Regions from separate parts of the Pseudomonas sp. 3MAES_34.3B genome, predicted to be linked through region 2. Evidence: riboswitches for the same ligand, from Rfam matches in the RefSeq annotation. Region 2 holds a riboswitch; each other region holds the start of a gene.
What was found. Region 2 has a riboswitch for cobalamin ahead of AC3Z8Y_RS12515 (CbtB domain-containing protein). Riboswitches for the same ligand answer to the same signal wherever they lie in the genome.
Positions count from the first base shown of each region.

Region 1: it holds a riboswitch for cobalamin, as region 2 does, so the genes downstream of both, AC3Z8Y_RS14030 (ABC transporter substrate-binding protein) here and AC3Z8Y_RS12515 (CbtB domain-containing protein) in region 2, are expected to answer to the same signal.
Region 3: it holds a riboswitch for cobalamin, as region 2 does, so the genes downstream of both, cobW (cobalamin biosynthesis protein CobW) here and AC3Z8Y_RS12515 (CbtB domain-containing protein) in region 2, are expected to answer to the same signal.

Region 1 is NZ_CM176960.1:3,188,273-3,190,463, forward strand. It holds gene AC3Z8Y_RS14020 (bifunctional diguanylate cyclase/phosphodiesterase) at 1-1,059, shown strand, start outside; cobalamin riboswitch at 1,098-1,286, shown strand; gene AC3Z8Y_RS14025 (hypothetical protein) at 1,256-1,411, opposite strand; gene AC3Z8Y_RS14030 (ABC transporter substrate-binding protein) at 1,410-2,191, shown strand, end outside.
Region 2 is NZ_CM176960.1:2,804,225-2,806,415, reverse strand. It holds gene AC3Z8Y_RS12525 (cobalamin biosynthesis protein) at 1-27, opposite strand, end outside; gene AC3Z8Y_RS12520 (CbtA family protein) at 33-725, opposite strand; gene AC3Z8Y_RS12515 (CbtB domain-containing protein) at 736-924, opposite strand; cobalamin riboswitch at 1,003-1,203, opposite strand; gene AC3Z8Y_RS12510 (DUF2790 domain-containing protein) at 1,310-1,585, opposite strand; gene lpdA (dihydrolipoyl dehydrogenase) at 1,746-2,191, opposite strand, start outside.
Region 3 is NZ_CM176960.1:2,402,266-2,404,456, reverse strand. It holds gene cobN (cobaltochelatase subunit CobN) at 1-71, opposite strand, end outside; gene cobW (cobalamin biosynthesis protein CobW) at 75-1,139, opposite strand; cobalamin riboswitch at 1,229-1,438, opposite strand; gene AC3Z8Y_RS10730 (PACE efflux transporter) at 1,456-1,905, opposite strand; gene AC3Z8Y_RS10725 (LysR substrate-binding domain-containing protein) at 2,000-2,191, shown strand, end outside.

The sequences.
Region 1 (2,191 bases), 380 kb from region 2:
GACGAATTCCTGATCATTACGCCCAGGGTTACCCAGCGCTGCCTGAGCGAACTCTGCGAACGGTTGCTGGGCGACTTCACTCCACCGATCGTTACCGCCGAGCACGAGCTTCGCCTGGGGCTATGCATCGGCATCGCCCAGGCACCGATAGACAGCACCGATGCCGAGGAGCTGCTGCGCCTGGCCGATATTGCGCTGTATGAAGCCAAAGGGAGGGGCCGCCACAGCTGGCAGCTGTACAACGCCGAGATGAAGACCCGCATCGAGGAACGCAGGCAGCTGGAGCAGGACCTCAAGCGCGCCGTGCAACATGATGAATTCAGCGTGGTGTTCCAGCCGCGTTTCGATATCACCGGCGCGCGTATTCTCGGCGCCGAGGCGCTGGTGCGCTGGCAGCACCCGGAAAAGGGCCTGCTCAGCCCTGCGGTGTTCATTCCACTGGCAGAGGAAACCGGCCTCATCGTCGCCCTCAGCGACATTGTGATGCGCCGCGCCTGCGCGCTGGTGGCCACCTGGCCCGAGCCGGTGTTCGTATCGGTGAACCTGTCCTGTATCGAATTCATGCGCAGCGACCTGGTCGCCCGTATCGAGCGAACCTTGGCGGGCACCGGGCTACCAGCCTCGCGCCTGGAGGTGGAAGTGACCGAAAGCGTGATGATCGACAATGCCGACGGGGCCCTGGCGTTGATGGTCCAGCTCAAGAAGCTGGGCGTGAAATTGTCCATGGACGACTTCGGCACCGGGTATTCATCACTGAGCTACCTCAGCTGTTACCCGTTCGATGGCATCAAGATAGACCGCAGTTTCGTGATGAACCTCAGCGACCCCAAGGCCAACAACCAGGCGATTGTCAGCGCGGTGGTGGCCATGGGCAAAAGCCTGGGCATGGTGGTCACTGCCGAGGGTGTGGAAACACCCGAGCAGCTCGAAGTGCTTGCCACTTTGGGCTGCGACCAGGCCCAGGGTTACCTGCTGGGCCGCCCCATGCCCCCTGACGCCCTGGCGACCTTGCTCCTGGCGCAGCATGCCGTGACCGCGCAAACCGAGGCCAGCTGTTAACCGGTGTATTGCCCCGCGGTTGCCAATCCTTTCGTTTCGGTTACTATCGCCCCGCCGGTTTCCGAGAGGAACTAACAGGGAATCCACCAGGCCACGGCCTGAAACGGAACTGCCCCCGCAACTGTAGGCGGCGAGCGTGCTCTACACAGGCCACTGGGAACACCCGGGAAGGCGTGGGCACGCCACGACCCGCCAGTCAGGAGACCTGCCGGCCATCCATACAACCACTGACCGGCGGGGTGCCCGGGAAGGGCATTTCCGTGACCCCGGCCATTGCCAGGCAGGGCTTGCGGCCATGTGCTTTCCAGCGCTCGCCGTGATGGCCCAACGCTGGAGACCTGCCGTTGAACATGCTCTGCCGCCCTGCCCTCACCCTGTTGCTTGCGTTGCCAGCGGCTGCCCTGGCCGCGCCGGTGCACTACCCGCTCACGGTTGAAAACTGCGGCAAGGCGCTCACGTTCACTCAAGCCCCCCAGCGCGCCGTGACCATTGGCCAGGCCGGCACCGAGCTGCTCTATGCGCTAGGGCTGGGGGACCGGTTGGTGGGCACTTCGCTGTGGTTCGATCAGGTACAGCCCGAGTACGCGGCGCAAAATGCCAAGGTGGAACGCCTGGCGGACAACGAACCGAGCTTCGAGGCGGTGCTGGCCAAGCGACCACAGCTGGTGGCGGTGCAGTTCGAATGGATGGTGGGCCCCCAGGGCGCAGTGGGTACCCGGGAGCAATTCCACGACCTGAACATTCCCACCTACCTGCTGCCTTCAGACTGCGAAGGCAAGGACAACCTCAAGGGCGCCGACGGTACCCGCCTCGAAACCTTCGATATCGCAAGCCTGTACAAGAGCGTGCGCCAGCTGGCCGACATCTTTGACGTAACGGCGCGTGGCGACGCACTGGTGGAGCAGTACAAGGCCCGGCTGGCGCAAGCGGTTACCCGCGCCGGGCAACACCCGGGTAAAGACGTTTCGGCTGTGGTGTGGTTTTCCAGCGCGGACCTCGCCAGCGACCCCTTCGTGGCAGGAAGAAAGGGCGTGGCAGACTTCATGCTCAGCACGCTAGGCATTCATAACGTGGTGGAGTCCAACGAGGAATGGCCGACCGTTGGCTGGGAAACGCTGGCCCGCGCCAACCC
Region 2 (2,191 bases):
GGCCACCAGCCAGGCGCGCGTACTCACTGGAGTCAGGCCTGCGGGGCGCGACGGAACAACCAGGCACTGGCCAGGCCAAGCGCCAGCCAGAACACCACGTTGATGGCCTGCGCGGCCCAGCGGAACTGATGCTCGAGCGCTTCAGGGGCCAGGCTTTCATGAGTGGGCGGTTGCGGTGCGCCGATGATGTGCGGGATGACCAGCAATACCGCACCCGCTATTTTCAGCAGCCAGTTCGGGGAAAACACCATCAACGCCAACGCGACGGCAGTTGACGCTGCCGTACCGATCCACCACAGCTGACGCGAGGTCAGGTCTGCCGCTGCAGTGCCTGGCAATTCCGGCGGTAGCCCCAGGGTAGGCGCGAGGGTAAACACCGCATAGCCCGCCAGGCCCCATAGCAGCCCCTCGGCGGTGCGCCCGGGTGCACGCAGGGTGTACAGGCCGGCCAGCATCAGGGCAAAGCCCACCGCGACCACCAGGTTACCGCCTGTAGTGGACAGCAAGCGCTGCCAGCCGTCCTCGGGTTCCCACGCCGCTGCTTCGTGTTCATGCTCATGGGTGGCGGCACCCAGAGCCCCGTGCTCATGGGTAGCCGGTGCTGCGGTCTCGTAGGTTTCAGCCTGAAGGATCAACGGGCTGAGCCACAGGCTTTGCATGAACGTGAGCAGCAGGGCCGCGAACAGGCCGGCGAAGCCAGCGGTGCGCAGAATACGCGTCATCATGAACATGCCCTCAGTGGCAAGGGAAGGCTGCGCTGTGGCGGGTGTCATGGGCGGCATTGTGCACGGCGGGGATGTGTGAGAAACCGGCGAAATACACCAGCCCGGCGCCGAGCAGGGTAGCGAAGCACGCCGCGGTAACGCGTTGCGCAAGGGTGGAGGCGGGGCGAGTAATAACGTGGCTAGCAGTATGGGCGGACATGGCGCTTCCCTCAGGTGAGTGACGAGCAGGCGCCGAGCCTCCGCACAGCGGAGATCGGACAGCCCGCCCACCGCAGGTGTCAATGATGTCGATCGGGCCGGTCTCCGGGCTTGCGAGGGGCAGGCAGAAGCCGGCCGGTTCGTTCCCCCTTCCCATGCCTGTGCACAGTGGATTGGAAACGCACTCGCTTACCGTTGCGGGGGCAGCACCGGACTGGCCTTGCGGCGCACCGGTTTCCCGTTTCACCCTGCGAAGGGCACCCGAACGAAAGGCGTAAGGAAAGCATGCCAAGGTAGGAACGTCAAATCGAAGGTGCGCGGGCCGACACCTGCGCGCAAAAGCAAAAGCCCCGGGAGGGCCGGGGCTTTGGGTGCAACGCGGTGGTTCAACCGTTGGCGCGGTCGTCGTAGCCGCCTTGTTGCAGGTATTGCACCTTGTGCAGCTCACCTTTGCTGTCCTGGTAAACCATGGTCACCGGTACCACGCCGCTTTTGTTGCTGACGTCGGTCTTGGAGATGATTTTCTGGACATCCAGCTGCATGCCGTAGTGGTAGGTTTCGACCGGCAAATTAGCGGTAACGGCGCGGTCGGCACCATCCTGTGCAAAGGCGCCAGTGGCGAATACAGCGGTCAGGGCGGCGATGGCGAATGCGGTTTTCATGTTCGTGTCCTCGTTGGGTGATGAAGTGGCTTTTCGTTGGGGTTAGTAAACCGCCTCACGCGCCGTTCGAGAAATTGAACACTGTGCTGGCAACAATCACCGTTTTTGATAATGGCGCCAGCCGCTCTATGCAGCGGGTTCTGGCGCCTGACGGTCCATTTCAGATATGCAATGCATGCCCCAGCGCGCGCATTGCCGCTTCCTGCACCGCTTCGCCCAAGGTGGGATGGGCGTGAATGGTACCGGCGATGTCTTCAAGCCGCGCGCCCAGTTCCAGAGACTGGCTGAAGGCAGCTGCCAATTCCGACACGCCCGGGCCCACGGCTTGCCAACCGAGGATCAAGTGGTCATCTTCGCGTGCCACCACCCGCACGAAGCCGGTAGTCGCGCCCAGCGTCATTGCGCGGCCGTTGGCGGCAAAGGGGAAGCTGGCAACCAGCGCCTGGCTGCCGGCCTGTTCCGGCGTAAGCCCCGCCACCACGATTTCCGGGTCGGTATAGCACACCGCCGGGATCGCCCGGGGCGTGAACTCGCGACGGTGCCCCGCGATGAGCTCGGCCACCATCTCGCCTTGCGCCATCGCCCGGTGCGCGAGCATTGGTTCGC
Region 3 (2,191 bases), 400 kb from region 2:
GGGCTCTGGCCCAGGTCCGCGATGCTGTCGTCCGGAACGAAACCGCCGGGCTGGGTGCGTAGCAGGTGCATCGGTCAGCCGCGCAACGCTTGGGTCAGTTCATCGCGCAGCACGCCACCGTCCAGCGCCTGGCCAATCAATACCAACCGGCTTACCCGGGCCTCGCCCGCAGCCCACGGCCGGTCGAAATGCCGGTCGAACCGGCTGCCTACGCCCTGTACCAGCAAGCGCATGGGTTTCCCGGGGATGGCGGCAAAGCCTTTCACCCTGAGTACGTCGTGACGCTGGACCACGCCTTCGAGCGCCGCCATCAATGCAGCTTCTGGCGCTTCCGGCAACTCGACCCAGATGGAATCGAAGGCGTCATGGTCGTGGTCCGCTTCTTCGCCATCATGGTGTTGATCGTGATGGGTAAGGCGGCCATCGATGTGCGCTTCCGATTCGGCGCCCAAGCCCAGCAGTACTGCCAACGGCAGCTGCCCGGCACTGGCTTCGACCACTTTCACCGCGGCCGGCAGCTCTTCGCTCACTTCAGCACGCACGCGTTCCAGGCCTTGCGCGTCGATCAGATCGACCTTGTTCAGGATTACCAGGTCGGCACTGGCCAGTTGGTCTTCGAACAGCTCGTGCAGTGGGGACTCGTGGTCCAGGTTCGGGTCCTGCCGGCGCTGCGCGTCCACGGCTTCAGGGAAGGCGGCGAAGGTGCCGGCGGCCACCGCAGGGGCATCCACCACGGTGATCACCGCGTCAACGGTGCACGCATTGCGAATATCTGGCCATTGGAAGGCCTGCACCAGCGGTTTGGGCAGGGCCAGGCCGCTGGTTTCGATAAGGATGTGGTCCAGGGTGCCGCGGCGCTGCACCAATTCACGCATCACCGGGAAGAATTCCTCCTGGACGGTGCAGCACAGGCAACCGTTGGCCAGCTCGAACACGCGCCCTGCGGCTTCTTCTTCGGTGCAGCCGATGCTGCACTGCTTGAGCAGGTCGCCGTCGATGCCCAGCTCGCCGAACTCGTTCACGATCACCGCAATGCGCCGGCCTTCGGCGTTATCGAGAATGTGACGAAGCAGCGTGGTTTTACCCGACCCAAGGAAGCCGGTAACGATGGTAACGGGAAGCTTGCTGAGCGTTTTCATGGGTGGCCCTGGCACTGTGGCGGGCAGGCGCGAAGGCACCGCAGGCGGCGCCTGGGCAGGTTCGCACCGGATCACCCCGCCCGGTTGAATAAAAGGATCGGCACGAGGCAGGTCTCCTGGCTTGCGGCGCCCCGGGCAATACACCCGATGGCGGCCTGGCGCCTTCCCGCCCCGAAGGCAGTGGCATTGGCCAGGCTTTACCGCTCACAGTTGCGGGGGCAGCCGCGGCTTGTTACCGCGTTCCCATCTTAGCTTCAGCAGGCATTGCCCCTGGAAGCACCTCGAGGGGCAAGCCTACGCAGTGCCAGCCCACAGGTCAATCCGCGCCGGGGCATGCACTGGCGTTGAACATTGTTTGCCGAGGCAGCCCGAAGGCCTTGTCAAACACCCATTGAAAGCCGTAGGCATAAACGAAGAAGAAGGCAAACAGCCCTACGTTGGTGAGGAAAGCGGTAATCAGGTCCACGCCAAGGCCGTAAGCCATTACCGGGGTGAGAATGGCCGTAAGGCCGCCTTCAAAGCCCACCGCATGCAGCAGCCGCCTGAAGGGCGTACGTGCATGCCAGCCCCGACGGCGCTCGAACGCTTCGAACAGATGGTTGAACAGCATGTTCCAGCCCAGCGCAACGGTGCTGATCACTACCGAGAGCACGGTGGAGTGCCCCATCCCCTGGCCAAATAGCAGGGCCAGGGCAGGTGCCACGAATATCAGGGCTCCCGCTTCGTAGAGCACGGCCTGGACGATTTTGCGTTTCGCGCCTTGCATGTCAAAACTCCCGTGAACATGCGCGCAGCTTCGATGGTTGAGCCCGGCGGTGCAAGCAAGTAGATTTGACCCACCCCTAATGAGGCTAAACCCGGTGTTTGCCCACCTTCCCCTCACCGCCCTGCGCGGTTTTGAATCCGCCGCCCGGCTCGGCAGCTTCGCCGCCGCCGGGGAAGAGCTGTCGGTCACCCCGGCGGCCATTTCCCATCAGGTCAAATCCCTGGAGCAGTGGTTGGGCACCTTGCTGTTCGAGCGCACCGGCCAGGGGGTACGGCTGAGCGATGCG